DNA from 4 places in the Rahnella sp. AN3-3W3 genome. Region 3 is predicted to be linked to each of the others. Evidence: predicted binding sites of a transcription regulator. Region 3 holds the regulator's gene; each other region holds the start of a gene.
What was found. Region 3 encodes Fur, which represses iron uptake genes when iron is present. Its sites were predicted from a motif close to ATAATAATGAGAACNACTATCAA; they were not measured.
Positions count from the first base shown of each region.

Region 1: UC15_RS18465 (TonB-dependent siderophore receptor) is a predicted target of Fur. The motif match lies at 2,664-2,686, and genes of this name have one in related genera.
Region 2: UC15_RS12320 (TonB-dependent siderophore receptor) is a predicted target of Fur. The motif match lies at 2,793-2,815, and genes of this name have one in related genera.
Region 4: UC15_RS14665 (TonB-dependent receptor domain-containing protein) is a predicted target of Fur. The motif match lies at 6,079-6,101, and genes of this name have one in related genera.

Region 1 covers NZ_JYDG01000070.1:2,124-10,343, forward strand. Annotated here, with positions in the region: gene UC15_RS18455 (hypothetical protein) at 1-43, opposite strand, end outside; gene UC15_RS18460 (hypothetical protein) at 57-242, shown strand; gene UC15_RS18465 (TonB-dependent siderophore receptor) at 396-2,513, opposite strand; partial or broken gene UC15_RS18470 (methyltransferase) at 2,923-3,102, shown strand; gene UC15_RS18475 (glycoside hydrolase family 3 protein) at 3,112-5,073, opposite strand; gene UC15_RS18480 (chromate transporter) at 5,185-5,703, opposite strand; gene UC15_RS18485 (chromate transporter) at 5,703-6,260, opposite strand; gene UC15_RS18490 (LysR family transcriptional regulator) at 6,411-7,328, shown strand; gene UC15_RS18495 (helix-turn-helix transcriptional regulator) at 7,340-7,693, opposite strand; gene fusA (elongation factor G) at 7,930-8,220, shown strand, end outside.
Region 2 covers NZ_JYDG01000041.1:48,193-56,412, reverse strand. Annotated here, with positions in the region: gene UC15_RS12325 (glucan biosynthesis protein) at 1-483, shown strand, start outside; gene UC15_RS12320 (TonB-dependent siderophore receptor) at 561-2,768, opposite strand; gene yajD (HNH nuclease YajD) at 2,980-3,327, opposite strand; gene ychF (redox-regulated ATPase YchF) at 3,499-4,590, opposite strand; gene UC15_RS12305 (SulP family inorganic anion transporter) at 4,808-6,289, shown strand; gene UC15_RS12300 (SPFH domain-containing protein) at 6,534-8,220, shown strand, end outside.
Region 3 covers NZ_JYDG01000013.1:239,537-247,756, reverse strand. Annotated here, with positions in the region: gene seqA (replication initiation negative regulator SeqA) at 1-51, opposite strand, end outside; gene ybfF (esterase) at 290-1,072, shown strand; gene ybfE (LexA regulated protein) at 1,335-1,616, shown strand; gene UC15_RS06465 (methyl-accepting chemotaxis protein) at 1,692-3,374, opposite strand; gene fldA (flavodoxin FldA) at 3,783-4,310, shown strand; gene fur (ferric iron uptake transcriptional regulator) at 4,624-5,079, shown strand; gene chiQ (ChiQ/YbfN family lipoprotein) at 5,263-5,604, opposite strand; gene UC15_RS06445 (OprD family outer membrane porin) at 5,618-7,039, opposite strand; gene glnS (glutamine--tRNA ligase) at 7,488-8,220, opposite strand, start outside.
Region 4 covers NZ_JYDG01000049.1:63,907-72,126, forward strand. Annotated here, with positions in the region: gene UC15_RS14650 (mandelate racemase/muconate lactonizing enzyme family protein) at 1-907, opposite strand, end outside; gene UC15_RS14655 (MFS transporter) at 925-2,247, opposite strand; partial or broken gene UC15_RS26010 (IS3 family transposase) at 2,553-2,845, opposite strand; partial or broken gene UC15_RS26015 (TetR/AcrR family transcriptional regulator) at 2,938-3,108, opposite strand; gene UC15_RS25665 (hypothetical protein) at 3,137-3,310, shown strand; gene UC15_RS14665 (TonB-dependent receptor domain-containing protein) at 3,489-5,909, opposite strand; gene UC15_RS14670 (siderophore-interacting protein) at 6,281-7,093, shown strand; gene UC15_RS14675 (PadR family transcriptional regulator) at 7,096-7,578, shown strand; gene map (type I methionyl aminopeptidase) at 7,645-8,220, opposite strand, start outside.

The sequences.
Region 1 (8,220 bases), on a different contig from region 3:
ACGCATAACGCAGTTCCGGCCCCTGAAACGCGGTCAGTGCCATGCGGATCCGCGGGATGATTTTTCGTCAGCTGACGGAGATGGGCGTTGGTGATCCAAAAACCACGGCGATATCAGTCAGTGCAGAGCTGATGGGCAGCTTGTCGCTGGCACGTTGCGAACCTGATCGTAAAGCTTCGGATACGTTGCTGGAAAGTGCGCGAAAGACGGTGAAAGCGCGGCTGAATTTGCCGGAAGAATAAACTCTCAGAATCGCTCCCTCCCCTGCGAAGGGGAGGGTTGGGGTGGGGTATTAAGTTCTAAATCAAAAGTTAAGGTTTTCTTAAACAAGGTGTTAGCCCTTAAAACCCCCTCCCAGCCTCCCCCTTCGCAGGGGGAGGAGCTGAAAAAATCTATCAGAAATCATAACCTACTGTAGCAACCACAGTACGTTCCTGACCCCAGTAGCAATAGCTGGTGCCGTAACAGGCCGCGACATATTTCTTGTCGAACAGGTTGTTGGCATTCAGCTGCACATACGCGCCTTTCAGCTGCGGATTAAATTGCACCAGATTCATACGCAGGGACGCGTCAACCAGCGTGGCAGAAGGCATGTGACGGGTGTTTTCGTTATCCGCCCATTGTGTACCGATGTAACGCACACCCGCACCCATATCCACACCAATCGGCGTGTTGTACTGACCCCAGATGGACGCCATTTGTTTTGGCGTCACATACGGCGTGTTGCCGTTGTTTTCGGCGGCATCACGGATACGCACTTTGTTATAGGTATAACCGGCCATCACGTTGAAGCGTTCGGTAACCTGCTTCTTGGCTTCCAGCTCCAGACCCTGTGAACGGATTTTCCCTGCCGGCTCGTAATAGCTGCCGACCACCACGCGGTTACCCACGTCTTTTTGCGTCAGATCATACAACGCCGCGCTGTACATATCGGACGTGCCGACCGGCTGGTATTTGATACCGGCTTCGTATTGCTCGCTCTGCATCGGTTTCAGCAGGGTGCCATCAGCGCCCGGCAGGGCAGATGGGGTCATCGCCTGGCTGTAGCTGACGTACGGAGAAATCCCGCTGTCGAAGGCGTAAAGCAGGGAAGCGCGGCTGCTGAAGTGCTCGTCTTTACGTTCGCTGTTGCTCTGCGTGCCGTAGATGCTTTCGTAGCTGCGGCTTGAGGTTTTCAGCGTGTCGTAACGGCCTGACAGGGTCAGATACCACTTGTTCCAGCTCATTTCATCTTGCAGATAAGTGCCCATCTGCTCATAACGGTTTTTACCGCGTGAATGGCTGTAATAATCCAGGGCATCGCCGCCCACACCGGTGTACGGGTTAAGTGGCTCAGCGGTGGCACCATCAGATTTCACGTCGTTGATAAAGTGGGAATAATCAAATCCCAGAACCACTTTATGTGCCAGTTCGCCAGTGGCGAAATCGGCTTCCAGCTGGTTGTCGATAGCAAACGTATCCAGAGACGATTTCTCACCGGAATAGTAGCGATTCATCAGCGTACGGTCTGCGTTCCAGCCAGCCTGATACACCTGATCCAGTTCGGTATTGGAATGGGTGTAGTTGGCGTTCTGGCGGAATGACCATACGTCGTTAAACGCGTGCTGGAATTCGTAGCTGTAGATCTGCTCCCAGCGTTTGAACTGGTTGCGGGTGGTTTCGCCATCGAAGAAACCACGGCTCAGTTTCTGACCGTACAGGCTGCCGTCGGCAGGCACTGCGGCGTGATAACCGCCGGACGGATCTTTTTGCAGATAAGCCCGCAGTAACAGGGAGGTGTTTTCATCCGGCGTCCACAGTAACTGCGGAGAAATCGCGTAACGCTCTTCTCGCTGGTGATCGTACTGCGTGTCGCTGCTGCGGGTCATACCGGTCAGGCGGAATGCCAGCTGATCGTTGATCGCGTTAGTGTAATCGAACGCGCCGCCTTTGGTGTTTTGTGTACCACCGGAAAGCTGGAAGTGACCTTCTTCAGCAAACTGCGGGCGCTTGGTGGTTTCCATCACCACACCGCCGGGAATGCTCTGGCCGTAAAGCGCAGAAGACGGGCCTTTCACCACATCAATACGTTCGAGGAACCACGGATCAACCTGAATGGAGTTGTAAGTTGCGCCATCGCTGAGAATACGCAGGCCATCAAGGAAGGTGTTGTTGACGTCACCGCCGTGGAAACCGCGCAGGGAAATTGTGTCATAACGCGTTGCGCCACCGGCAAAGTTGGTGAAGACGCCGGGCGTATAGTTAAGTGCAGCGTTAACCGTGGTGGCGTTCTGGTCCGTCATTTGCTGACGGGTCACGACAGACACGGCCTGACCGGTAGTGATCAGCGGCTGATCCGTTTTGGTCGCGCTTTTACTGGTTTTTGCACTGTAACCCTGCGTCGGGGCATCTGCGGTATCAGCAGGTGCGGCTTTGACAACCACGGTATCTTCGGCAGCCATTGATGCAGCCGGAACGGCCAGCGCCATGGCGCACATCAGCACCGAGCGTTTAAGGGGGAAAGCCAACAACATATTCATAGTCCCTATAAATAACCTGATAAATCATCAGGTGATTAATTGATGCGTGTGAAATAGACCCAAAAAGCCAGCAGGGTTACGCGCGGAAACCGCGGCGCAATAACGCGGTATGGCTTAACGAAAACGAGACGAATGTTAAACTTAATGATAATTGTTATCATTATTATTTTACAAACTTAAGGGGGTTTTCTTCTAAAAGTGTGAACTGGCGCATGTTTATCATGATGAAAAGCAGGGTCTTTTTGATTGTTTTACGAACAACCTTACTCAGATAATGGATATCGTATGTGATTACCGCATCGTGAAATTAGAAGAATCCCTTGAAAACGCAGACAAAACCGGAGTTAAGGATTAGCTTTAAGAGTGAGTTTTTTAAAATCGAAAAAGTTCACGATCGAGATCGGGAAATAATGCAGTGAGGGACGGCGCGGTGGTCGATCCGCATAGCGACGACGCCCGTGTTCAGGGCGTTCGTCGCTTTATTGAGATGATTGAGCAGGAACCCCGCTTATCTGCCACCGCGCTGCAAACCGTCGGCAGTAAAGGCTGGGACGGTTTTGTGCTGGCGAGGGTATTCAGCTAAACGCAGGCGTTAACGTGCCAGACCAAAGCCAATGTCAAACAGCGGGTTTTCGCTGTCATGCGGCATATCCGACTGTTGTTTAAGCACGGCTTCCATCGATGACGGCAGTTCGAACGGCAGTTTGCCGGTATACGCTTCGCTGCTGGTCAGACGGCTAAACAGCACCGCATCGCTGACCCCGAAATTGCCAATAACCGCTTTTGCTTTGTCATTCACGTTGGTCAGAATAGCAGGGCGGTCGAGGTACACCGTCACCACCGTGGGTACCGCTTTGCTGGCTTTTACGATGGCCTGATAATCGGCATTGTCATCGGTAAAGGCCAGTGAACCTTCATGGTGGCGCTTGCCGAAGAACCACTGTTTATGCGGTTGTTCATAAGGTGCATGGGCGCGGATCAACGCGACATCGGCTTTTTCAGGCGCATCAACCACGGTGAAACCTGCGGCCTGTGCGGCTTTCGTTTCGAGACCATACAGCCACACTTTTTTGCCTTTTTTCAGCGGTAACAGGTCACCGGCATTTTGCAGTAAAACAAGGGAGTGACGTTGCGCCGCATCGGCTTCTTTCTGCCAGTCTGCGCGTCCGACGGTTTTCACCGCTTTCTGAGGATCCACAAACGGATTTTCAAACAATCCGGTGCGGAATTTCTGTTCTAAGATCCGCACAACCGATTCATCCAGCCGCTGCTGCGTCAGCTGTTTTTCGTTGACCGCATTCACCAGGAGCTGTGAGTCAGTCACGCCGCCAAACTGATCCACACCAGCCTTCACCGCTTTGACGAAACGCTGCTGCGGCGTCAGCTTTTCAACGCCCCAGGACATGCCGCCGGGTACCGGTTCTTTGCCTTCCGGCGAACCGTTCAGGCATTCGTCTTCGCAGTTGCTGGTGATCAGCCAGTCGCTGAGGATCACCCCTTTGAAACCATACTGACCGCGCAGGATATCCGTCAGTAACTGATGGCTGAATCCGGCACCGACCTGTTCCAGCGGTTTGCCTTCAAAGGACGCGTTTTTCAAAATAGAGTAGGTGGGCATGACGCTGGCGACGTTGGCTTCGAACGCGCCGGTAAACGGATAGATGTGCTCTTTGAGATTATTGCCCGGGAACACCGCGTTTTTGCCGTAAACGTTGTGGCTGTCGTAGCCGTTTTCCGCCGCGCCGTAGCCGACCCAGTGCTTCACTACCGAAATCACGCTGCCCTGATTCAGGCCATCGCCGCCATTTTGCATCCCTTCGATGTAGCCGCGCACCATGTTATGCACCCGCGTCGGGTCTTCACCGAAAGTACCACTGATACGCGCCCAGCGCGGTTCGGTCGCCAGATCGGCCTGCGGAGAAAGTGCCTCGCGAATGCCGACGGCCAGATATTCCTGACGGACGATATCGGCGTAGCGGCGGGTGAGTTTTTCATTGCCAATTGCTGCCAGTCCTAAGGTTTCAGGCCACTGTGTGAATTTGCCGGAAGCCGTGCTCGCGCCAGTCAGATATTCAAACGAGTTACGTGGATCACTGCTGATGGTGACCGGAATACCGAGTCGTGATTTTTCAGCAATCTGCTGCAGTTTATTGTTCTCTTCTGCCATCACCGCAGGATCTTCCGCTGACAGCCGGGTGATCAGACTGTTGACCTTCGCGCCGGAAATCATCTTTTCCGCCGCCGCCATATCATAGTGAGTCCCGGCGCCGATCGGGCTGTTGGCCGTTGGTGCGGAGCCGTGCATCATCACCCCGGCTTTTTCCTCCAGCGTCATACGTTTCACCAGATCCGCCGCGCGTTCTTCCGGCGTCAGTCGCCAGTCCTCATAAGGTTCGAGTTTGCCGGAGTGATTGAGATCTTTAAATTGCAGGCCATCAACGGTCAGCAATGTCACTTCCCGCTGACTCAGTTCGGGTTGATCGGTATCAGCAAAAGCAGCCGGTGTGGAAAACAGAAGGGCAGAAACAGCCAGGTTCAGAGGTTTGATTTTCATCATCATCCTTAATTATTTTGTGTCTATAAAGAATTGATAAATATAGAAACTTAATGCTTAAGGAATAACCTATTTACCTGACTGATATTGCGATCAGGTTCTCAAATGTTATCAGCCAAGCACCATTCCCAGTACCGCGCCGACCGCCAGAACCCATAACGGGTGGATCCGCTTATTAAGCGCCAGCAGGGTACACAGGGCGATCACGCCGGCAAGTGACAGCGTGGTGGTTGAAGCTTTGGCGATCAACAGTCCGCTCGATACCACCAGCCCGACGGTGACCGGCACCAGTCCGCGCTGAATAACCTGACGCCACGGTCGGTCTTTATAACGCTTCCATCCCCCCATCACGATCAGCGTCACCACGGAAGACGGACCAAATTTTGCCAGCGAAGACACCAGCAGACCGGACCATCCCGCAACCTGCCAGCCAATCAGCGGCACGATCATCATATTCGGTCCGGGAGCGGCTTGCGCCAGCGCGAACAATGCACTGAATTCCTGCGCGCTCATCCAGTGATGTACCTGCACCACGGCACGTTGCATCTCTGGCAGAATGGTATTACCGCCGCCAAAGGCCAGCAGTGAAAGTTCGGTAAACAGCAGGGCGAGTGAGAGTAAAACGGCCATCAGAATTTACTCCTGGCGCAGATGAAAATACTGACCGGAGCCAGCACCAGCATCACCGGCAGCATCGGGATGCGAAATCCTGCGATGGCAATGACGCCTGCGGCTACCAGCGCCAGTTGCAGCCATTTTCCCCGCAAAGGTGCCAGCATCTTGAGGCCGGTCGAGAGCAGCAAACCGGCCGCCGCTGCCGCCATCCCCGCAAATAAATGTTCCACCAGCGGTTCATTCTGATAGCGTGCATACACCAGTCCGAGCAGCACCACGCAAATCGTCGGTGCCAGGATCAGGCCGAGAATGGCTGAAAGCGCACCGCGCAGCCCGCGAAACTCCATCCCCAGCGCGACGGATAAATTAATGATATTGCCGCCCGGTAAAAACTGACACAGACCCAGCAGTTCTGTGAACTGATCGCCGGTCAGCCAGCGGCGTTTATCCACCAGCATGTGCCGCGCCATCGGCAGCACACCGCCGAAACCGGTCAGGCCAAGAATGAAAAAGCCTTTAAACAGTTGTCCGCAATCAGGTTGCGGCGCGGTCCCATCTTCTGTATCCAGCATTAATTTATCCTGCGTTTGTGCCGACATTTTCACACTCTCCCTCAAATGTAATTCAAAGCCGCCAAAGGCGTAAATTCTGTTAAGGATCATGCGCGTGGATGTGCCATGATGTCTAATGCCTTTAATAATGACAAAAGATACCCTGAGGGTATGGATATGATTGAACTGAAACGTCTGAATGCGTTCGTCACCGTGGTGGAAGCGGGCAGCATTACCCGCGCCGCAGAACTGCTGTTTATCCAGCAACCGCCGCTGACACGCCTGCTACAGGGGCTGGAACAGGAATTTGGCGTGCCTTTGTTACAACGTTTGCCGCGCGGGGTGATCCCGACCGAAGCGGGCGAGGTGTTATTGCAGGAAGCCCGTGCGGTGCTGGCGAGGGCCGCTCAGCTCAGCGCCGCGATGCATCGTGCCGCACAGGGAGAACAAGGGCGCGTGCGCATCGGTTTCACCAGCTCGGCCGCGCTGCATACCTTTGTGCCCGCGCTGCTGCGCCGCTACCGGGAAATCTATCCGGCGGTCAGCACGCAGCTGGAGGAAAGCGGCAGCGGTGAGTTACTGGCGTCTGTGGTGGCGGGCGAGCTGGATGTCGCATTTGTGCGTATGCGGGTCAAAGATATGCCCGAATTAGAAATGGAAAAAGTGCTGGAAGAACCGATGTGGGTGGCGGTTCCGGCCGGACACAAGCTGGCATCGCGGACTTCCGCCATGCCGCTCAAACTCGAAGAACTGAGCAACGAACCTTTTGTGTTGTACCGTCGTCGTGCCGGGCAGGGATTGTATGACGCCATACTGGCAGCGTATGTCCGCGCCGGTTTTAGCCCGCACATCGTGCAGGAAGCGCCGCGGTTAACATCGTGCCTGAGTCTGGTCGGCGCGGGACTGGGGATCTCGATTGTGCCTGAATCCATGACCCGCCTCGGCGGCGATGGCGTGGTGTTCCTGCCACTGGATGCCGCCACGCAACTCAGTGCGCCGCTGTATCTCGCGCGGCGGGAGGACAGCCATTCATCGGCTATAATCAATACGTTTTGTGCGCTGGTGAAATCGCAATTAACGGTGCAGTGATTCTGTGCGCATTAAAGATGTTGCTCAGAAATATGTTTCTGGGTGGATTCCAGCGTAATGCCGTCAGATTCGATGGCACTGAGCAGCGAATCCAGCAGGCCGGGGAAGCGGGCGTCCAGATCTTCGCGGCGCAGTGAAAGCAAATTGGCGCGGCCATCCGGGCGCTGCCAGATCACGCCGCTGTCCCGCAATACGCGCCAGTGGTGAGTCAGTGTCGATTTCGACAGTCCCTGCAATAAGGTTCCGCAAGGATGCTCGCCGCCTTTTGCCAGCGTGCGCACCACGGCCAGACGTAGCGGATTGCCCAGCGCAGTCAGAACATTTTCGAGGCGGATCTGCCCGCGCTCAGGGTGGTTGGCTATCATCGGACTATCCTCTTAAAGTACAAAAATCAACGGCCGCGCAATATAGCCTATCCCTCTGCTGCTGTACAACGCGATGGCCTCTCACCAATTTCATCGATAGAATAAAATTATTGTACGAATATACACGTACAATTGTATTATACTCACCGCATTAAGAAGTTTAGTACTTATTACTTTGTGACGGGACGTGATAACCACTCTCCGCCAACTTAGCCATCAACCAGTAAGGACGTTATATGGCTCGTAAAACGCCAATCGAGCGCTACCGCAATATCGGTATCTCAGCACACATCGACGCAGGTAAAACCACCACCACCGAGCGTATTCTTTTCTATACCGGCATGAATCATAAGCTGGGAGAAGTGCATGACGGCGGTGCGACCACAGACTGGATGGCTCAGGAACAGGAGCGCGGCATTACCATCACGTCCGCTGCTGTCACCTGTTTCTGGCGCGGGATGGATCACTCGTTCGATGAGCATCGCATTAACATTATCGACACTCCGGGGCACGTGGATTTCACCATT
Region 2 (8,220 bases), on a different contig from region 3:
ACCGACGACGAGATTTTCGATAACATTGTTGCGATGTGGGTACCTGCGCAGGAAGCCAAAGCCGGCAGTGAACATCAGTTTAGTTATCGTATGCACTGGCTGGCCGATGAGCCTTATCCTTCAAAACTGGCGCGCTGTGGGATAACCCGGCTGGGAAGAGGGGGCAATCCCGGCGCTTATACCGATCCTGCGGCACGCAAATTTATGGTTGAATTCCACGGCGACTTACTGGAGCAACTGCCCGCAGATGCACATATTGATGCGGTGGTCAGCGCATCACGCGGCACGCTGAAAGACATTAAGGTGAATAAACTCCCTTCAGGTAAAGGCCACTGGCGGACGTTTTTTGATTTGCACGTCGACGGCAAAGAACCGGTTGAACTCCGGCTCTACCTCAAATCTGGCGACAAGACGCTGTCAGAAACCTGGATGTACCAGTATCTGCCGTTTATCTCATCACCAAAACCGATGCAGGGAGTATGAAGCATTATGGCCGCTTGGTGAACCTGCATAAAAAACGGGGATGCTAAATGCATCCCCGCTGTTCATTACGTTCAGGATCAGAAATCGTAAGTCATGGAGACTTTCAGAGAACGCGGCTCGCCCTGATAGATATAGGTGCCGGTACTGTCGATATTTGCCCAGTATTTTTCGTTAGTCACGTTATCCACCCCAGCACGCCAGACCATATCGTTCTGGTTGATTTTAGTCCGGTAACGCACGCCGAGATCCAGAACGGTGTACGAGTCAATTTTCTTCGTGTTAGCAGAATCAGCCCATTGTGATCCGGAATGATTAATCAGCGCGGTTGCGGTCAGGCCTTCCACCGGTTTGATGTCATATTCTGCGCCCAGCACCAGATTGTATCGCGGCACACCAATCGCATCTTTGCCGTTGTACGTACTGTCTTCAGTTTTAGTCATCTTCGGATCAATCCAGGTCGCGCTGCCGTTTAAGCGCAGGCCCAGCACCGGTTCGCCAAACACGTTCAGCTCCACGCCACGGTTACGTTGTTCACCGTCCATGCCGTAATAGCCATCACTGTTTAGGATGCCGGAAGGTTTTTTGATTTCAAATAACGCCAGTGAACCTCCGATGCGACCAAAATCTGTTTTTACGCCCACTTCATTCTGTTTTGAATGCGCAATCCCGGTGGTTGTACCGTAGTTTTTCGCGGTATCCGGTGCGACATCGCCCGGCTGCAAAGACTCGGTATGGTTGGCGTAGAGGGAAAGTACCTGCCACGGTTTATAGACCACGCCGTACGTCGGCATCCAGCGACTGTCGTCGTAACGTGTTGAAACGTCTTCTGCACCAGTCGCATTGCTGTAGTTACGCACAACCACTTTCTGATGACGGGCACCGACGGTGAACAATACGGTGTCATCGAACACACCCATCGTATCGCTGAGTAAATAGCCCTGAGTGCGGTTACGTCCGGTCGTCAGCGGATCGTTGTAATTGCCGCCTGACAGGTTAGGTGTCGGGTTCGGGACATTCGGGGTGTCATAAATATTGGTGTTTTCTGCATTGGCACCGTAGGCCATACGCCAGGCGGTGTTATTGCGTGACGTCAGCGCGGAATAACCGAAGTTAACTTTGTGAGTGATAAATGCGGTATCGAAATTGCCACGAATGCCTGCCATACCGCTGAAGTTGTTGATGATGCGGTTAGTGTCCAGACGGCCAATCGTCGCCGTTCCGTCTTCATCTTTCAGCGCAGGGGACGCGTAGTCGCCGGTTTCCCGCGAATGCTGTGTGCCAACGCCGCCATAGACGGTCCAGTTATCGGTGATATCGTATTCCGCTTTTGCCATCCCGAACTCAGATTCAATGTTGCTGTATACCCAGTCCTGACTGTAGTTGTGACTGTTAGACGGCACTTTCGGAATGAAATCTACACCGCTGATATTCACGCCAAGGCGGGCGTCGTGGAAGGTCTTCTTCTGATAGCCCATGTCCACGGAAGTGCGAAGACGATCGCCGCGATAATCAAGCCCGAGTGACGCTGCCGTGGTGCGTTTTTTCTCGCCATCAATATCGGTTTCACCCTCGCGGTTAACGGCATTGAGACGGACACCAAACTGGTTGTCATCGCCAAAACGACGTCCCAGATCCAGCGTGCCGCCGACCTGAGAAGAGGATGTGTAATCAATACCGACACGGGTCAGTGGCGTGTCATCCGCATGTTTCGGTTCGAGGTTGATCATGCCGCCGACGCCGCTCGTCGCTGCACCGTTCATCAATCCGTTGGCACCTTTAAAAATTTCTACCCGGTCGATTAATGAGGCATCCATGACCTGACGGGGAACGACGCCCGGCAGTCCGCCATAGGTCATGTCATCGCCGTCAAGTTCAAAACCACGGATGCGGTAGGTTTCGGCAAAATTGCCGTATCCCTGTACGTTCTGGACGGTGGCATCATTACGCACTACATCAGCGATGGTTTTTGCCTGCTGATCCTGCACCAGTTTCGAGGTGAAGCTCATCACGTTGAACGGCACATCCATCGCATTTTGTTCGCCGAGCATACCGAGACGGCCGCCGTGCGCCACCTGTCCGTCGAGATACGCCGGAACCAGATCATTTCCGCCTGGTTTGAATTCATTATCTGGCGCGCTGACGATGGTCATGGTATCGCCTGACGCTGCTGTCGAAGAGGTCGCCGGAGCAGGAGCGGTCGCCGCCATCGCCGGTATACAAGTGACGCTGACAAAGAGTGCCAGCAGGCTCGGTTTAAACCCTGTGAATGTAACTGAATCGCGCATAATGTCACCCTGATATAAAAAGGACTGAGAATCATTATTATTTTGATTTGCGATTATGCTTATGGCGTTTTGGGATGCAAGGAAAATCTAAGCTGGCTAACTTATTTGGCGGGAATCGCCTCGTACATCATAAAAAAATCCACGGCATCGCGTGGATTTTGGTTAATGCCGAGGTTTTTAGTTTTGCTGGAGGAGCGGAGCGAAATCGATCCTATTTCTTCTTATTCAGCATCGCCTGTAAATCAGCAAACGGATTATAGGTGGCAGCGCCGACATCATCTTGTGCATCCTCACCGGCTACCACCGTTGAACCGTACTGGTCGGCTTCGGTGTATTTCGAGTGCTCATGGTCATGGCAATATAGACACAATAACTCCCAGTTACTGCCATCTGCCGGGTTATTGGTATGGTCGTGATCGATATGGTGAACCGTCAGTTCACGCAGGTTTGAATACACAAACTCCCGCGAACAGCGTCCGCACACCCACGGGTAGATTTTGAGTGCTTTTTCACGATAGCCGCTTTCCAGCCGCTGGTAGTTTTTTGGGATCAGTGCCATTGAGATGTTACCTGTTACAAAGAGAAAATTTTATGAGAATGCCTCTAATATATCGCGTAATGAGGGAGAGGCGAAATGAAAGAGGGGGGCGGGCGCCAGCAGCATAGTCATAAAAAGAAAAACCCACGACAATGCGTGGGTTTTAAGTTAATGCAGAAACTGAAGTGCGGTTTACACGTTGAACAGGAAGTTCATTACATCGCCATCTTTAACGATGTAGTCTTTACCTTCAGAACGCATTTTGCCGGCTTCTTTCGCGCCTTGCTCACCTTTGTAGGTGATGAAGTCTTCGAACGCGATGGTTTGTGCGCGGATGAAGCCTTTCTCGAAGTCGGTATGGATCTTACCGGCAGCTTGTGGCGCAGTAGCACCGACAGGGATGGTCCATGCGCGGACTTCTTTCACGCCAGCGGTGAAGTAAGTTTGCAGGTTCAGCAGTTCGTAACCGGCGCGGATCACGCGGTTCAGGCCGGGCTCTTCAATGCCCAGTTCAGCCATGAACTCTTCGCGGTCAGCATCTTCCAACTCAGCAATATCAGACTCGACCGCTGCACAGACGGCCACAACCACGGAGCCTTCGGCGTCTGCGATTTTACGTACCACGTCGAGGTAAGGGTTGTTTTCGAAACCGTCTTCGTTGACGTTCGCGATGTACATGGTCGGTTTCAGCGTCAGGAAGCTCAGGTAACGGATGGCCGCTTTGTCTTCTTCGGTCAGATCCAGCGCACGCAGCATACCCGCGTTTTCCAACTGTGGCAGACATTTTTCCAGCGCAGCCAGTTCCGCTTTGGCATCTTTATCGCCGCCTTTAGCGCGTTTCTGCACACGGTGAATGGCGCGCTCACAGGTATCGAGGTCAGATAACGCCAGTTCGGTGTTAATGACGTCGATGTCGTCAGCCGGATCCACTTTGTTGTTAACGTGGATGATGTTGTCGTTTTCGAAACAACGTACAACGTGGCCGATCGCTTCGGTTTCACGGATGTTGGTCAGGAACTGGTTACCCAGGCCTTCACCTTTAGATGCGCCTTTTACCAGACCTGCGATATCCACGAATTCCATGGTGGTTGGCAGAATACGCTGCGGTTTTACAATCTCGGCCAGCTTGTCGAGACGCGGATCAGGCATTGGCACCACGCCGGTATTCGGTTCGATGGTGCAGAACGGGAAGTTTGCTGCTTCGATACCCGCTTTGGTCAGCGCATTGAATAGAGTAGATTTACCGACGTTGGGCAGGCCCACGATACCGCATTTGAATCCCATGTTTTTCTCACCTTAATAGCTTAGTTATCAAGCGATTAACTCTAACCGCACGATGTAATGACCATAATTCCCCGCATTATACACGTAAACGACATTTATCTCGATCCGCTTGTGATCCCACGTGGTGCAGGCTGCGGATTAAACCTTGCCTCAGTTCCGTCATTTTTAGATACTTGTCACAATTTTTTAACTGAGTTGGAAATATACCGGATGTCTTATGTTTAGCCCGCGTGGTTTGAAGTTGTCAGAAGTGAAGAATGAAACGCTGGCCGGATTTGTGGTGGCGGTGTCGATGATCCCGGAAGCGGTCGGGTTCTCGCTGGTGGCCGGATTGTCGCCGATTGTCGGTCTGCACACGGCGTTTATTATCGGGTTAGTGACCGCGCTGTTCGGCGGCAAACCGGGCATGGTTTCCGGCGCGGCAGGTTCTATTGTGGTGGTGCTGATGAGTCTGGCGGCGCAGCACGGCATGGGATACGTCCTGTGGGCGACGATTTTTGCGGGGATCATTCAGATCCTGATTGGCGTTTTCCGCCTCGGTAAATTTATCCGTCTGGTGCCGTTGCCTGCGGTTCACGGTTTTGTGAACGGGCTGGCTATTGTCATTATGCTGGCGCAGTTACACATGATTGCCGGGCAGGGACCGCTGATGTACGGGCTGGTTCTGCTGGCGATTCTGGTGGTGGTGCTGTTCCCTAAACTGACCAAAATCATTCCGTCTTCGCTGGCTGCGCTGATTGTGGTCTCCGCCGTCGCGATTGGCTTTAATCTGCATACTTTACGTGTGGGAGATCTCGCGGATATTTCCGGCGCGTTGCCGCATTTCAGCCTGCCGGTAGCGCCGTTCAATGCTGAAATGTTGAAAGTCGTGTTGCCGTATGCGGTCGTCATCGCGCTGGTCGGTTTGATTGAGTCGCTGCTGACCATGACAGTGCTCGATGAAATGGGCAATCAGAAAGGTAACGGTAACCGCGAAAGTATTGCGCAGGGTGCAGGGAATACGATTTGCGGATTGTTTGGCTGTTTCGCAGGTTGTGCAATGATCGGGCAGTCGATCATTAACTTCACTTCCGGCGGTCGCGGACGCATTTCCGGTACGGTGGGTGCTATTTTGCTAATCTTGTTCGTGGTCAGTCTCTCCGGATATATCGGTCTGCTGCCGGTTGCCGCGCTGGCCGGGATTATGCTGGTTGTCTGCTACAACACCTTTGAGTGGAGTTCGTTGCGCCGCTTGCGCCGTATGCCTAAAGCCGATGTGCTGGTGATGCTGATTGTTACCGTCATTACCATTTTCACCGATCTGGCTGTGGCGGTGATCAGCGGTGTGATTATCTCGGCGCTGGTTTTCGCCTGGCAGCAGGCGCGTATCCGTATTCGTGAGCACAAAACCAAAGGCGACCTGGCGGTATATAAACTCGACGGGCCGCTGTTCTTTGGCTCTGCCGCAACCTTTGCCGAGCTGTTTAATCCTGAAAACGATCCGCAAAACGTGGTGCTGGATTTTGCCGGTACGCGGGTGATGGATTCGAGCGGGGTGGAGGCGATTGATAAGCTGACGACGCGTTATCTTGAAGCCGGTAAAAGTATCCGCCTGCGCCATCTGAGTCATGACTGCATAAGTCTGCTTAAGAAAGCCGGACCATTCTGCTCGCATGAACTCGACGATCCGCAATATTATGTCGCGGAAGATACTCTCTGAAATCCTCATGGTGTCGCCTGAAAATGGCGCACCTCTTATGTGACTTTCCTTATAAAAACGGCTGGCAGAAAACCAATCTGCCGGACGTCCCGCCTTGCTGATAAATGCTTACAATTCGTGGCAAAAAAACGGCCAAATTCATATCGCTGAAAATTCTGTAATGTTATACGGTTACGCTCATCTGACTGCGTAATTGCTGGCTCCGTGCCCGCCTTGCGGTTTTTTTTTCTCTGCCGGAGCAGACATGAGCACAAACAAGGCATCCGGGGCTGATGACGCCGGTAAACCTCTGCGTTTTCAGGTGGCCGCCTCCCACACACGCTGGCTGACCGGGCTTATCAACGGGATTATGGTGATCAGCAGCGTGCTGTATCTGATATTGCTGATGCTGTATATGGTTTCTCCGGACTCAGTCTGGCCTTGGGTGACCGGTAATATTATGGCCGCCCTGTGGGTTTGCGCCGCCTCCCTGCAATGTGCGCGACGCATTACCCGCTGGCGCGGGCATCAGTTTGCATCTCCGGCTGAACCCATTTTGCCGGAAAAACCTTCCGCTTTTCTCCATCGTCTGACCGCTTCAGCCCGCGTGCGCCCGCTGTTGCGCTATGTCGATGCGCACGTGTTCTTTCAGGCATTTCCTGCATTAGCCGCATTACTGCTCATCTTTCTTTTGTGGCAACTGCCTTTACCTGCTAACGAAGCAGGGGATGCGGGGTATTTTGCCGGATCATTCTTCCTTCTTTGCGCCTTTGCGGTGCTGGTACTTGAACGTCACTGGACGTTAAAAAATCCGCAGGAATGGCCGGAAGCCGCAAGACTGGCACCGCTGCTGCGCATGCTGATTGGCGTTTTGCTACTGAGTGCCGCCGGCGTGATGTTTGCACGTGGCACGGCGGTCTGGCCCGCGCATTTGCTGATGCTCACGGGGATTTTGCCGGCGCTGGTGGCGCTGGAACTTTTCCTGCGCGCGCTGATGGCGCTGTTTTCGCCGCCGCGTGAGGACAAAGAGCCGGAGTTTATCGCGGGCAGTCTGCTGGCGGCACAAATTTGCTGGCCGCCTCGTCCGCTGCAGTTTGTGCAGAACGAGTTGCATCAGCATTTCGGCATCGATCTGCGCCAGATCTGGGCATTCCATTTTATCCGCCGCGCGCTGTTGCCGCTGGCCGCATTTTTACTGCTGACGGGCTGGCTGCTGACCGGCGTCAGTGAAGTCCCGCTGACGCAGCGGGGGATTTATGAATCCTTCGGGAAACCGGTCGCGGTCAGGCAACCCGGTTTGCATCTCGGTCTGCCGTGGCCTTTCGGGCATACGCTAATGGTCGACAACGGCGAAGTGCATGAACTCACCACCGGCGCGGAAGAACCGGCGACGACTTCGCCGGTCGAGGTTGCCGATACCGCCGAAGGCCCCGCGCCGGAAAGCGCCAACCGGTTATGGGATTCCAGCCACAGCAGCGACAAATCACAAATTATCGCCAGCGCGGGCAATGACCGGCAGAGCTTTCAAATCATGGATATGGACGTGCGGTTTGTGTACCGCATCGGCATGAACGATGACGCAGCAATGGCGAGTTTGTATCACACCGAAAATATGCCGGTGCTGATCCGCAGTATCGCCAATCAGGTGCTGGTGCATGATTTCTCCTCCCGCACGCTCGACAATCTGCTGGGCAGCGAACAGACTCGCCTTGCCGCCGCTATCGGGCAAAAAGTGCAACGCCAGCTGGATAATCTCCACAGCGGTGTGGAGCTGCTGGCGACGGTGATTGAATCCATCCATCCGCCAGCGGGCGCAGCGGATGCTTATCATGGCGTACAGGCAGCGCAGATCCTGGCACAAAGTGCGATTGCCGGTGAGAAAGGACAGGCCGCGCAGCAGCTGAATGCCGCGCAGCAATTTTCCCGACTGGCGCTGGATGCTGCCACGGCAC
Region 3 (8,220 bases):
GTGGCTGGCAATGTAGCGGTAGAGTTCTTCGTCAACCTCAATAGTTTTCATCTTTATCCAGTACTGTTTTTCTACTTAATTCAAAAGGATTATACAAATTTCTACACAGTAACAAACAGGGGAATTGCGCCGCGAAGCAAAAACCAGACTACTTCCCGTTTTTGCTGCATGCAGGCTCCGGCCTGTTCTTGCTTCTGGTAGTCAAATCCCGCTCAGGCATCTGGCAGAAACTTTCTGTTTTAAAAAATCATCCGCAACTCATGATAACCTAATGGAATCGTTTATCAGTATGAACTTCGCCATGAAATTACATTATCGCATGCAAGAACCTGAAGTCGCTGGCAGCCATGCCCTGCCGGTTTTGTTAATCCACGGCTTGTTCGGAACCCTTGATAATCTGGGCGTTCTGGGCCGCGACCTGAAACAACAGCATAGAGTGTTACAGGTCGATTTGCGTAACCACGGCCAGTCCGGGCGTTCTGATGAGATGTCATACGCCGCGATGGCGCAGGATTTAGCAGAAACGCTGGATGAAGTGGGTTTCCAAAAAATCATTGTTATCGGCCACTCGATGGGCGGCAAAGCAGCGATGGCGCTTACCGCGCTGATCCCTGACCGTATCGAGAAGCTGATCGCCATTGATGTCGCGCCGGTCGATTACCGCGTGCGCCGTCACGATGAGATTTTTGCGGCGATTAACGCCGTCACCGCTGCCGGATTACGTGACCGCACGTCGGCTGCCGCCTGTATGCGCGAGTATATAAAGGAAGACGGCGTGATTCAGTTTCTGCTGAAATCTTTCCAGCAGGGAGAATGGCGCTTCAACGTTCCGGTTCTGCTCAGTGAATATGAAACCATCACCGGCTGGGAAGACGTACCGGCGTGGGATCACCCGGCGTTATTTATCCGCGGCGGATTGTCGCCGTATGTGCAGGACGCTTACCGCGAAGATATTGCCCGTCAGTTCCCGCAGGCCAAAGCCTATGTCGTCGCCGGAACCGGACACTGGGTTCACGCGGAAAAACCTGAGGCCGTGCTGCGCGCTGTTCACCGTTTCATCGATGTGGACTAAGGTTTAACATCCTGGGGATAAATTGTGCAAAAAGCCTGCACAACTTAGAAAGTTATCATGAAATCAGGGCAATCAGGCGTTGTGAACCCCAGGCGCGCCAGTGTATGATTGCGCGCTATAATTTTGCCGCCCCGTTTCACTCAGGCTGAGTCGCGGGGGGTAAATTGGGTCAGGGTTTCTTAGCCCGAAATGTGTGAAACGCTCGTCAGGAATCGGCTTGCCGTTTTCCGATGTAAAAACTTCCCTGGTTGTACCGCTACCTATGGCAAAAGAACAACTGGATCGCACGACGATTGATCTGTTCGCAGATGACCGCCGTCCGGGGCGTCCAAAAACAAATCCGCTATCCCGTGATGAACAGCTCAGGATCAACAAGCGCAATCAGTTACGCCGCGATAAAGCGAGCGGTCTGCGTCGCGTGGAGCTGAAAATGAATGCCGATGCTGTTGATACGCTCAATAAGCTGGCTGAAAAACGTAACATCAGTCGTAGCGAACTGATTGAAGAGATGCTGCTGGCGCATCTTAACGGTCATGAAGGCTGATTAAAAACGGGTAACCTTTCCAGGCTACCCGTTTGTTTTTTCTTACTTATTCAACGCTAACTCTCTTCGCCCTTCTCAAAACGTTTCCCAGTTCTCAGCACTTTTCGCACTATTCGCCGAAAGCAACCCGCCCATCCCGGTATCCGGACGCAGCAACGGAGCGGAAACCGCTTTCGCTGGACGTCCCTTCACGTTGGTTACGCTATCTTTGAGTTTAAACGTGGCCACGGCGTTGTTGAGTAATGCAGCCTGTTCTTCCAGAGAAATCGCAGCCTGCGATGCCTCTTCAACCAGCGAGGCGTTCTGCTGCGTCACACTGTCCATCTGAGTGATCGCCACCGCCACCTGACCGATGCCTTTGCTTTGCTCATCAGATGCCGAAGCGATTTCCGCCATGATATCGGTGACATGCGTAATTGAGCGCACCACTTCATTCATCGTCAGACCGGCGTTTTCAACCAGTTTTGAACCGCTGTCGACGCGGGAAACCGATTCACTGATCAGGGATTCGATTTCTTTCGCCGCCTGGGCGCTGCGCTGTGCCAGATTGCGCACTTCGCTGGCGACCACCGCAAATCCACGCCCCTGTTCGCCCGCACGTGCGGCTTCAACCGCGGCGTTCAGCGCCAGAATGTTGGTCTGGAAAGCAATGCTGTTGATGACCGACGTAATTTCAGCAATTTTCTTTGAGCTGCCGGAAATGTCTTTCATGGTACTCACCACGTCCGCCACAATATTGCCTCCCTTCTGCGCCGTGCCGGAGGCTTCAATCACCAGCTGGCTGGCGTGATGTGCGTTATCGGCATTGTGTTTCACCGTCGCTGTCAGTTCTTCCATGCTGGCTGCGGTTTCTTCCAGAGCAGAAGCCTGTTCTTCGGTACGCGAAGACAAGTCATTATTGCCCGCTGAAATTTCCGATGCTCCCTGATAGATATGGTTAGTACAGTCACGGATCGTCTGCACCGTATTCACCAGACTCGCCTGCATCACATTCAGCAGCGGGATCAGTTTACCGGCGCAGTTTTTACCGAACTCTTCCATATACTGCGTCAGATCACCGCTGGCGATCACCGCGAACTGATCGCGGATTTTATCCAGCGGTTTCACCAGCGCCATCACCAGATAACGATCGGTCAGCAGCAACAGGATCAAACCAATACCAAATGCGCTCAGCTGGATCACTTTGCTCATGTAGGTCAGATGATTGGATTCATTTTGTGCGGCCTGAAAATCAACTGCAATCTGGCTGCTGACTTTTTCCATTGATGAACCAAAAGTGCGGCTCAGCGCCGGAACCGTGGTGTTGGCTAACTGGTTATAGGTGTCGATATTCTTACTGCTGGCAGCATTGAATAACGGCGTAACGCCCTGTGTCAGCAGGTTTTCCCAGCTGGTCTGCAGTTCCTGAATGGATGATTCTTCCAGGCCCGGATGGGGTACTGATTTAAAATCAGCCAGCGCCTGAGTCAGTTCATCAAGAGATTGTTTGGCGCTGTCAAAAATTTCAGGGCCTTTTGACGGGTCAGTCTGAAGCTGTGCAACCGCACGACTCAGACGCGTCACGGTACGGAAATACTGATCGTTGCCTTTGCTGATCAGCGTCATGTTGTTGACCAGTTCGGTACTGTTCCTGGTATTTTGCGTTAATGTGCCAAGTGATGTGACGGTATAAAGGGAAACACCGGCCCACATCACGCAGAAGATGCCAAGAATGGTTAATAAAGCGGCCCTGATGGTAATATTTTTTAAAAACTGCACGATATGCCTCTCTCGAAACAGGACTGTTTCTGGTCTGAGGATTGACGGGGATGCGGAGAATCAAAACAGGTAACCAGCAGGCCTACGCCCCCGGACATGTTTGAACACCTCTCCGGGCATCGATTTCTTTATTATGTTGAGATTGCTCTCGCATCATCTATCGGCGGGACATGCATAAACTTAAGGAAGGAGCCGGTTTATTTCTTCACTTTGCTTATGACCTCAGGAACCCTGTGGTTGATAAGCACACGATGGCGATAACACTTTAAAATATTGCCCGATAAACTTATTCCCCAGTTAAGAAGGCGAGCAGAAGCATATTCTCCGCCTCGCGAGTTTGGTATCATCTTCGCTATTATTGCCTGCAATGCAGGGCACTTCATTTAGAACAAGAGGTTAGATAATCTTATGGCCGTTGTAGGTATCTTCTTTGGATCCGATACAGGTAACACCGAAAACATCGCTAAAATGATCCAGAAACAATTGGGTAAAGATGTGGCTGAGGTGCATGACATTGCGAAGAGCAGCAAAGAGGATCTGGAAAAATTCGATATTTTGCTGATCGGAATTCCAACCTGGTATTACGGTGAAGCGCAGTGTGACTGGGATGACTTTTTCCCGTCGCTCGAAGAGATAGATTTCGAAGGTAAGCTGGTTGCCCTGTTTGGCTGCGGCGATCAGGAAGACTATGCCGAGTATTTCTGCGATGCACTGGGTACCGTGCGCGATATCATTGAGCCACGCGGCGCAGTGATTGTCGGACACTGGCCAACTGAAGGTTACCACTTTGAAGCATCCAAAGGCCTGGCAGATGATAAGCACTTCATCGGACTGGCAATTGACGAAGACCGTCAGCCGGAACTGACCGCTGAACGTGTTGATGCGTGGGTGAAACAGATCACAGAAGAACTCAGCCTTTCAGAAATTATCGGCTAAAACCCTGTTGGCCCTGAGGATTTATTCTACAATTGAAGGGCCAAACTATTACTGAAATTAACAATTTAACCGCTACAAAATTGTAACTTTCGGTCGTATCAAGGTACACTGAGTTCATCTGTTTTTTCTATCGATCAAGTCGTTGCATTATTAATGTGACAGGCAATTTGTGATCTTTATTAACAGGCTGTCGTTTACGAGAATGGGCACACTTCCCTTAAACGAAGAACAGTAAACGAACAATTTTGTGCCGCCGATGCCACAGGCTGCATGCCTCAACTTGATTAGCACATAGTAACAGGACTGAATCCGCATGACTGACAACAACACCGCACTGAAGAAAGCCGGCTTAAAAGTCACGCTTCCGCGCCTCAAAATCCTGGAAGTGCTGCAAGCGCCGGAAGGTCATCACGTTAGTGCGGAAGATCTGTACAAGCAACTGATTGATATGGGCGAAGAAATTGGTCTGGCCACGGTTTACCGTGTTCTGAACCAGTTTGATGATGCTGGTATCGTCACCCGTCATAACTTCGAAGGCGGCAAGTCCGTATTCGAACTGACTCAGCAACATCACCACGATCACCTGATCTGCCTGGATTGCGGTCGTGTGATTGAATTCCGTGACGAATATATTGAAGGTCGTCAGCGTGAGATTGCTAAAAAACATGGCATTAAACTGACCAACCACAGTCTGTACCTGTACGGTCACTGTGAAGCAGGCGACTGCCGTGAAGACGAATCTTTGCACAATGACAAACCTGCGCATTAATTTGCACAGCTTCGATTGTCGCAAATACTCTAAATAAACTAACCGCTGGAAAGCGGTTTTTTTATGTCTGCGTTTCACCCCGAACACAGACGCCGCTTACCGACGTAAAAAACCCCGGCAAGCCGGGGTTTCGCTTTTGATAATGATGATTTTGCCAGCTAAGGCTTTTACAAAAATCTGCTATTAGTTCGCCATTGCAGGCGCGTTATTGGATGTGATTTCCTGCCAGATTTTACCGCAATCCGCCGCATATGCCTGACCATCACCGGTTTTGCGCGCCGTCAGACAGCGCTGGTAATCCAGCACGCGTACTGTTTCCTGTTCCGCAAATTTCTGGTGTTCTTTTTCCTGTTTCAGCTTGTTCAGCAACACCTGACAGGACGCCAGTTTGTCCGGATTACCTTCTGAAGAATTAATACACGCGCGGTAGTCTTCACGCGTTTGCGAAATCTGAGCCTGATCGGCCGTTGGCGCACAGCCTGCCAACAGAACAACAGATACTGCCATCATCAGTAATTTATTCATCGACATAACGACCTCAGAAAATAGTGAATGGAGCAATAACGATGAATTTCACGTCTTTTTCATCCTGGAATATGTTGCCGTAACCCCCGCCCCAGCTCGGAATATCCGAGTGGTTGTCGTACTGGGTGTAATGCAGTTTGAACAGTGTCCCCTTCGCGCGGCCTTCCTGAATGGTGTAAAGCGCATCCAGGCTCCAGGCGCTCTCTTTCAGACGCTGGCTCTGGTCATAAGCGGCGTTGGTACTCGGTTTGGCGTCCCACGCGTAAACGTAAGAACCCCCGACGGCAAAGCCCGGCAGATCCCATTTCGCCAGATCGTAAAGTACGCCGGCGTACACCGCTTTCTCGCCGTTGGCGTTGAAGTCCGAACGGTTATCCCACCACACGTCAAGACGACCGTTGGAGGAGGAATACGTCGGGGTCATACGTTGCAGGAAGTAGCCCTGATTACCTTCCGCTTTGACCATCGTACCTTCCAGCCGCCAGTTAAACTGACCGGTGGTGTAACCGAAAGTCAGCGCCTGCAACCAGGCCATCCCGTCATACAAGCTGTTCGGATCGTTCTTATTGCTGATGCGATCTTCCGCACCGTAGAACTGGTAGCTGGTGGTCAGCGGATTGCCCATCAGATCGATTTTGTAAGACGCTTTGGCAAAATACTGATCGACGTAACTTTTAGCCTGACCAAAAGCGCCTTCCAGCACGAAGTCATTTTTGAAGTCGTATTTCGCTCCAAGAGAGTGGATGTACGAAACGCCCGTTTTCTTATCGTTCTGGCGGAAATCATCCATTTCCAGATGCCACGGAGATTTATATTCGTCCGCCCACATGTAGGAGAAACTCAACTCTCCCGGATCACCGAAGTCATGCTTGTAGCCCGCTTCCGCACCGCGGTAAGTTCCCGGCATGAAGCTCCAGTGCGGCGCAATCAGTGTCTGGCCCGTTGGCTGGATGTAGCCGGCATGTCCCCAGAATCCGCCATATTTAAATTTACCGGCGGCTTTGTACAGGCTGACCCCACTTTTATCGCCGGAGTAATCTTCGTCGTAGGCACGGTTGCTGTTGGAGAAAGCGATTTCGTTGGGATGTCCGCTTTCGCTGCTTTCGGCCATTTCAATCGCCGTAAAGGCTGCGATATCAATACCAAACATGTCCCAGGCATAGCCGGAAGAAAAATCGAGATTCAGGTTTGCGGTAGAATGCGAAAGGTTGGTTGTGTAGTCTTTGTAGTTGTCGCTCGCCGGATCCATATCCTTGCGGTCACGCTCACGCTGCCAGTAATACACACCGCCGGTCAGCGTCGAATCATCAATAAAACCTGCCGCTTTGGCATCTTCAGAAAACATCATTCCGCCACCCAATAAGGTGCCGGCAAGAGAATATAGTGCAGGTTTCAGGTAAGCCGATCCCCTGCCCCTGTTAAGGTGCTTGTGCATAGAAATTCCTCATCTTTGACTAAAAAATACCAACAAAACCCAAACGGGTATTAAAAGCGGCCGCCAAAGGCGTAACCGGTTAAATCACGTTCAAGAGTATTTTTCGCGACGCGAATTATCAATGAGTAATTACTCATTGATCGCTGAAGTATGACAAAGTGCACATAAAGATGAAAAAGTGTAACAAAAGGCTATAGGAAAGAGTTAGGCGGAGGAGTAACTAAAATAAATAACATAATCAGTAAATTGATAATTTTAAGCGTTCATTTAAACGTTTCAGCACACAAAAAACAGGGTTTAAAAGTAAACATCAAAAACACATTAATTCGCGATGAAAAACAAAATCACCATGCACCTGTCATTACTAGCAGACAGAAATAGCAGACATAAAAAAAACGCAGCCGGAGCTGCGTTTCATCAGTCGTTCAAACAAGCCATTCAGAGGCAATTACACGACGGGTTTGCTTTCCCAGGTGTCACGCAGACCAACGGTACGGTTGAACACCAGATTGTCAGCGCTTGAGTAGCGGCTGTCGGCGCAGAAGTAACCTTCACGCTCGAACTGCAGGCTGATTTCAGCCTGAGCAGCCACCAGAGAAGGCTCAACAAAACCGTGAGCAATCACCAGCGATTCCGGGTTGATCGTGGTCAGGAAGTCTTCTGCCTGGCCAGGATTCGCCACGCTGAACAGACGGTCATACAGACGGAATTCCGCCGGTTTACCTTCTGTCGCAGAAACCCAGTGGATCACACCTTTCACCTTGCGGCCATCAGCGGGATCTTTGCTCAGCGTTTCGATATCGTAAGAACAGAAGATGGTGGTGATATTGCCTTCTGCGTCTTTCTCAATGCGTTCCGCTTTGATCACATACGCATTGCGCAGACGAACTTCTTTGCCCAGCACCAGACGCTTGTACTGTTTGTTCGCTTCTTCGCGGAAATCAGCCTGATCGATGTAAATTTCGCGCGTGAACGGCACTTCGCGGGTACCCATTTCCGGCTTGCTCGGATGGTTCGGCATTTTCACCATCTGCACGTCATCACCGGTAAAGTTCTCGATGATCACTTTAACCGGATTGATAACCGCCATGGCGCGCGGTGCGTTTTCGTTCAGATCGTCACGAATACAGGATTCCAGCGCCATCATTTCGACGTTGTTATCTTGTTTCGTCACGCCGATA
Region 4 (8,220 bases), on a different contig from region 3:
CTTCAGCCATGGAAGCAATGTGCATCATTTCACTAATGCCGGTACGGCCAACATCTGGTTGCAGAATATCGGCAGCGCGTTGCTCGATGAACGGTTTAAACTGATAGCGGGTGCGCTCGGTTTCCCCGACCGCGATAGCGACGGGACTTTTCGCCCGCAATTCACGGTGACCCGCAATATCTTCAGGCAGGAGCGGGGCTTCAAGGAAACCGACTCCTAATGGATGCAAGGCTGCTGCCAATTCAGCAGCTTGCGCCACACTGTAATTCCAGTGGGCATCGAGAAAAATATCAGCGTCGTTGCCCAACGTTTCACGAACCCCCCTCACGTTTTCGATGTCTTCCCTTACCCCATAGCCCAACGCCAGTTTGAAGGCATTAAAACCTTTGTCTTGCCATTGCTTCGCCAGATGACAGCGGGCAGGCAGGTCGGGTTCGGGCAACCCAGAGACATAGCAAGGAATTGTCTCGCGATAGGCGCCGCCGAGTAATTGATAGACCGGGAGTTGAAGGATCTTGCCTTTCAGATCCCACAAGGCAATATCCACCGCGGCGATAGCATCAATGTGATAGCCAGTAATATGGCCACGGTCGCGCATGGCATCATACATTTTAGAGTTCAGTACCCCACTGGCGAACGGCGACTGGCCAATCAGTAACGGGGCAAAAAGATGGTTAATTAATTCGGCGATCACCTGAGGTACTACCGGTGCCAGCGCCTCTCCCCAACCGACATACCCTTCATTGGTAGTGATCTTAACCAGGCACGTTTCCATTTTTCGCGAATAGACACAGCGATACTCCGGGCGATAGTAATAATCGCTGTTGTGACCTTCAACACTCCCTCCAAGATAGGCTTGTTGTGGCGTAATTTTCAGCGGGAAACATTCAATATGGCTTATCTTCATTGCGACTCCTGGGCACATTAATCCAAATTTTTTCCAGCGGTTTCTTTAGCAAACCAGACGGCGATAAACGAAATTGCGGCAGTGATCATCACATACCAGGCAGGGGATAAGGGGTCACCGGTTAGAGTGATAAGGCTTGCTGAAGCCAATGGTGTTACACCGCCAAAGACAGCGACAGTCAGGTTATAGGCGATGGCAATACTGCCGTAACGAATTGCGGTCGGGAACAGTTCGACCATAGCTGCGCCGCAGCCCCCATTAAACATGGCGACAAAGACGCCGAGCATGCTCATCGCCGCAATGGACGAGCCGACTGATCCCTGGCTCATCACCAGCATTGCCGGGTAAGTCAGTAAAATGAATCCGCCACATCCCATCAGCATCAGTGGCCTGCGTCCCCAACGATCAGATAGATAGCCGGTGAGTGGCATACAAATTGCGACGCTGAGCAGCCCGAGGGTGGTAATTAAATAGGAGTCGGTACGGCTGTAATGCAAATAGGTGGAGAGATAACCGGGCATAAAAGATTGCAGAACCCAGCTACTTACCGCTTTAACAATCACAAATCCTGTGCAGAACAGAAGGGCAGACATCGAGGTTGAAAGAGATGTGCGCAAAGGTGATTTTTCAATCTTTCCGGCGGCTTTAAGTTTATGAAACTCAGCGGAGTCCTCCATGTTACGGCGCATATACAGGCCACCCAGACCTAATGGCGCTGCCAGCAGAAACGGAATGCGCCATCCCCAGTCGTTCATCACTTCCTCACCTAAGGTATGGGTGAGTAAAAGAACCAACCCGGAACCGCAGACAAAGGCCAAAAAACTGAAGTTTTCACTCCAGCAGGTCAAGGTGGCTCTGCGGTGGGGCTGTGCGCTTTCCGCCAGATAAGTAATCACGCCAGAGCTTTCGCCACCGGCGGCAAATCCTTGTATCAGACGGGTGAATACCAGTAAGACTGGCGCGATTATGCCTACCTGGTGCCAGGTGGGTAAAAGTCCCATTATAAAGGTCGAAATTGACGTGATCACAATGACCGTGACCAGCACTTTACGCCGTCCGAGACGGTCGCCCATCGAGCCAAAGAACAGCCCGCCAAGCGGTCGCATCAAGAAGCCAGAACCGAAAACAGCAAAGGATTTAAGCAGTGCAATTGCCGGGTCGCTACTGGCAAAAAAATTGCTCGCGATAATGGTGGCTAATGTTCCGTAAAGTCCAAAATCAAACCATTCAATAAAGTGACCGATACCGGCTGACAGCATGATTTTTGCTGTGCGCCGGGCTGGCACTTTCTCTCTAGCCCCGCTGTAGTCTGTGGCGTATTGGGTCTCTGTATTGTCCATATCAACTCCCGAGGGTAGGTAGGGTCTCAGTCTTGGTACGACTTTTTAGTAGGTATAGGACGAGTATATTGATTAGATCTCGGGAGATGAGATGGACTGTTGGAATAGCGAGATGAATCAAAATTGAAATGATTTTTTGCTTCATATAATGAAGCAGTTGCAGTTGAGATAATATACTGGCTCGTATTACTAAGAGTTACCAAAACATACAGGCATGATTATTTTGATGAAATCCCTATGATCTTGACCCGCTATATCCAGACTGTTTTTATGTGTAAGTCATTGTCATCTAAGAGGACCCAGTATTCCGTCGTGCATCTGCTGGTTTCATGCACGACATAAGCAGAACCGTTGTCCGTCGGCGACTCGAACGATTTTTCCGGTAACTGATTACCGAACAGCTTTTTCATTGCACCCAATATCACATCCTGTACCGTGCTGATGTTGTAACCATCTGTACTGGCAGCCCACCCTATGGCTTCTCTGTCGCAGCAGTCCAGTGCGAACCTTTTCTATCGTCATCACAGCCGAACTAGAAGCCATCTGAACACAACCACAGATCGCTTTCTGCCAATGCAACTTTACCGTTATGCTCACGAAGCAGCCCAATGCAAAGATCAAGGGCAGCTATGAGCGAATAGCGGACATTAAGGATTCGTGGGCCATCATGTTGACTAAATCTGGTTAGCACTACTTCAATAATTTTGACATCAGCTCAAAAAACATTGGCAGGTCATGGCTGATCGAGAAGGACGCATTTATGGCTTTACGTGCGATTAAACCGTCAATAAAGGCAAAAAGTATAATCGTGATTTCCTCCAGGTTAATGTTCCGGCGAAACTCTCCCGCCGCATTACCCTTGCACCTTTGTTTGAAAATCAGGAAATTTTTGCGGCGTTTACTCAAGCATTTGCGAGATTATCCGCACCTGAATATCGAATGGCTGCCGACCGGGACGGATCTCAATATTATCGATGAACAGATTGATATCGGGATCAGAATTGGTACCGTGCCGGATAACCGCTTTATTGTGAAATGCATTTGTCCGGTGGGCGTCACCTGATCTAATTTTCCGCCCCCATCAGCCTCTGCTACCCGCCCGCGCACGGCTGGTGTTTGACTGGCTGACGCAGATCCTCAAAGAGCTGTTCAGCGAATAGCGGCGTTATTAAGGAAATAAAAAAGCGCCATGTTTGCACATGACGCTTGTGTGATTAAACGGCTGTTTTTACCGTCTGATGTTAGAAATCAACATTGACGCCAAGCTGGAAGCTGCGACCTGGCATCACGGCCAGTGCCTTGTTGTATTCATCCTGATTGGTGGTATCAGTCAGAGTACGGCTGCTCAGGTAATCCCAGTATTTGCGGTCGGTGATGTTGTAAACGCCGCCGCTGAGTTTCACGTTCTTCGCGACTTTCCAGTAGGCCGTTGCATCAACCATACCGTAGCCCGGTACGTTCATGTATTCGGTGGTGGAACCTGTAATTGGCGTACCGGCGTTAGTGTAGCTCTGACGGTTTGTCGCTTCGGCTTTTTTACCTTTGACGAAAGTCGCGGTCAGCGCAGTACCGTACACGCCGGATGGGTCATCCCACGCCACGCCAGCGACAAATTTCATTGGCGGCACGCTGTCTAGATCCACATATTTGTCGCCATCGTAGCTGGATTTCGATTCACCCTTGGCATAACCCAGTGCGAAGGTGGTGCTCAGACCGTCAACGCTGCTGAACCAGGTACCGTAGTTAATTTTGGTGCTCAGATCGCCACCATAGATAAACGCTTCATCGCGGTTTTCGGCCTGATAAATCGTATAGATATTGGAGGGCACATTGGTGAACATGCCCGGGTTGGCGGCACGGCTGTAGCGGGTGTTGGCAATAAAGTTTTTGTAGGTGTTGTAGAAAACGGAAGTCTTGAAGGTCACTCCTTCAGTCGCTTCACCTTTCATACCCCATTCGAAGTTATTGCTGGTCTCGGTTTTCAAATCCGTGTTGCCGATCAGCGCGTATTGCTGAGAACCGGCATAAGAAGAACCGAGGTTCCAGGAACCGTAAAGCTGGCTGGCATCCGGGAATTGCGCACCACGACGATATTGCAGGTAAGTCATCAGCTTAGGCGTGATGTCATAGGTGAACGCCAGGGACGGCAGAACCTGCGTATCGGAATTGGCTTTGCCGTACAGTGTAGAAACCTGGCCTTCAGAGACGGTGCTGTTAGACAAGTCAGACAGATCTTTCGCTTTGGTGTTCTGATACGCCACACGCACTGCAGGCACGATGGAGAAGTCATGGCCATCGAGGTCAAACTTCATGGTGTCCTGCAGGAAGCCGCCGAGAATATAAGAACGGCTGTTCGCTTCCGGCTGCATGATAGTGGTGTAAACGCTTTGCTCCGGGCTTTCACGGAACGGACGTTCAGTGTTGGACATACGACCGTTGATACCGGCGCTCAGCTCATGACGACCCAGGGTTTTCAGCCAGCTGGTTTCCCCGCCGAAAGTGTTGACGTCATAGTTGGAATAGACGTTCATCATCTGCTTACTGGCGTTCGGCATGTAGGTATTGTCGTGCGCCTGCGTATACTGGTAATACACTTTCGAAACAATGGCATCGACGTAATCGTTGAACGGCGTCCATTCGTCTTTCAGCGTCGCGCCCCAGCGGCGGGTGTTACTTTGCTGCTGTGCAGTGCCGAGAATGGCGCTGCCTGAGCTATTCCACGCATCGTAATGGGTATGGTTTACTTTTTCGTAATAATCGAGCGTACCGGTGACTTTATGTTCGTCATTTGGCTGCCAGATAACGGAAGTCATGACTGCGTCGGAGTGCCAGTTAGCCGGATAGGCATCGTGCGTTCCGCTGTTATTGCTGGTTTCCTGGCCGTCGCGGCGGCTGATGGCGATCAGACCACGCAGGGTTTCGTCACCTGCGGCGGCGGTGATGCCGTTGTGCCAGGAGCGGTCGGAAGAATCATAATCAGACTGGTAACCGAAATAGGTTTCCTTGCCCGGACGCAGATAATCATCGGCAGATTTTGGCAGGAAGGAAACGGCACCGCCGATTGAGGTGTTGGCGCGATCAGCGGAGGTGGCGCCGGATTCGATATCTACCTGGCCGTAAATGTAAGGATCGATGTAATCACGGCCAATACCGGACGTGCCAAGACCCGCGCGGCTTGCGTAGCTGCGGCCAGTGGCGCTTGGCTGTGGAATGCCGTCGACATCGATGCCGACGCGGTTGCTTTCCAGACCACGGATGTTATAGCCGGTATAACCGTTACGGTCGAAGCCGCTTTTGCCGTTGCCGGAACCGCCGCTGGAGCCGGTAGCGGTGATCAGGGGCTCATAACGCATGATGGTGCCGAAATCATTGCCGCCTTTTTGCTGCATTTCTGCTGCGGTGATGGTGGTTTTCGAGCCCGGTTTTTTATCCGGCATCGTTTCGGTAACCGTCATCACTTCTTCATTGTTCTGCGCCAGATCCTGCGCAGTACGCACCACCGGTTTTTTCCTGATGGCTTCAGAAGCTGGCGTTTTATTGGCTGCCAGATCGGTGGTGTCTTTAATCGCTTGTGCTGCATTTACGTTAAAGGTGGTGGTGAGAATCGTCCCCATGAAAATGACGTTTTTCACCAAACCCTGCTGTGTAAAGGATTTGAACATTTGTTTTTAGCCCTGCACTATTTTTAAAAAGTTCTGCTCGCATTTACTGCCTTTCGACAAATCAGACGCGCTGGTCATCTGCTTTCAATTCTTCCGTAAAAAGCCCTTGTCCTTATAAAATATGGGTTTATTTGACGTCCTTACCCACTTCGGCTTGGTGCGAATGATAATGATACTGAGAATTGTTATCAACAAATTGATAAATAAAAATGGGCTTCTTAACGAAATCTTTGCGATGGGTAGCTCAGAATGAACTACCGTGAGATCAAAAGTTCGGGGGATGATGCCTGTGTCCTTACGTTTTTCAGGGTTGCGGAAAATATTCCTAAGATATATCTTTCGTTCAACCTTACTTCAAAAGAGAAAACGTGATGACTCAACATCGCAACGAAACCCCTGCCGTAAACTTGCCTGTCCGCGTCAAAAACGACCTGGTTTTCCGTCATATCACCGTCAAAAGCAGCGAAAACGTGGCTGGCTGTTTTCAGCGTATCGTGTTGAACGGCGACGATCTGAAGGGTTTTACCTCGCGTGGTTTTGATGACCACATCAAACTGTTTTTCCCGGCAAATCCCGGTGATGTGATCACGCCGCCGACCGCGACCGACGAAGGCATTGTCTGGGGCGATGGGCCGCGTCCGCTTAACCGCGAATACACGCCGCTGCATTTCGATGCACAAGCCAATGAACTGACGCTGGATTTCTATCTTCACGATGGCGGTGTCGCCAGTGAATGGGCGGCTGGCGCGAAGCCGGGCGATAAACTGATCATCGGCGGACCGCGCGGTTCACTGATTATCCCGACCACTTACGCATGGCAGTTGTATGTCTGCGATGAAACCGGTCTTCCGGCGGTGAAGCGCCGTTTGCGCGAGCTGAAACAGGCCGCGTCTGCCGCGAAAGTGACCGTGCTGGTCAAAGTGAAACATGTCAGCTGCGTTAGCTACTTAGACGATGAAAAAGAGTTCGACATCGAATGGATTGTCAGTGAAGAACAAAACGGTTATCAGGAAGATGACGCGGCAGTTAAAAAACTGAAAAGCATTTCTTTGCCGGAAAGTGATTACTACATCTGGGCGACCGGCGAGGGGAAATTCGTCAAAGGGCTGAATGATTACTTCGTCGAAAATCGCGGACTGGACGCCAATCTGGTGCGTTGTGTCGCTTACTGGCACAACAAGTAACGATGATGAATCATAAACACCGTCGCGAAAGGATGTTTGAAACGGGTGATATCCGTCTGCTGATGCTGCATTTTTTACAGCAACGTTCCGCTCACGGTTATGAACTGATCAAAGCCATCGAAGAACTCTCCAAAGGCGAATACACGCCGAGCGCCAGTATCATTTATCCGAACCTGACCTTCCTGGAAGAACAGGGTCTGGTCACGGCAAATCAGGAAGAGGGCGGTAAGAAACAATATTCGATTACGCCGGAAGGCACGCAGTCGCTGGCAGAGCAGGGTGATTTGCTCGGTTCAGTAACAGAGAAACTGCATTCTCTGGCGATTCTGTCTAATAACCGCAGTATTCCGGAAATGCAGCGGGCGATTAACAATATGCGCATGGCGCTCAATCTGCGGCTGGCGAAAGGGCCAATCGGGCAGGAAACGCTGTATAAAATCACCGATGCGTTAGACCGCGCGACCAAAGAAATCGAGCGCAGCTAAACGGATTACCAAAAACTATAAAGCCTCCGACCGGAGGTTTATACGTTCAGGAAATATCACGGGAAATTAGTTTTCTTTAGGCCACGGTGTCAGGATTTCATAACCCGTTTTCGTCACCGCAATCATATGTTCCCATTGTGCGGACAACGAATGATCTTTAGTCACCACCGTCCAGCCGTCGGGCAGCACTTTGTTTTGCTTTTTACCGGCGTTCAGCATCGGTTCGATGGTGAATAACATGCCTTCCTGCAACACCAGTCCGCGGCCTTTTTCGCCGTAATGCAGCACCTGCGGATCTTCGTGATAACCCATGCCGATGCCGTGACCGCAGTATTCTTCTACGATGGAAAACCCTTCGCGTTTCGCTACCGAGGCAATGGCATGACCCACATCACCGAGGGTTGCGCCGGGACGCACCACTTCGATACCGGCCATCATCGCCTCAAAGGTGGTATCCACCAGACGGCGAGCCATAATGCTCGGCTCACCGGCGTAATACATGCGGCTGGTGTCGCCGTACCAGCCATCTTTAATCAGCGCCACGTCGATGTTCACGATGTCGCCTTTCTTCAGTGCCTTATCGGAGGGGATACCGTGGCAAATCACATGGTTGACGGAGGTACACGTGGTTTTCTGATAGCC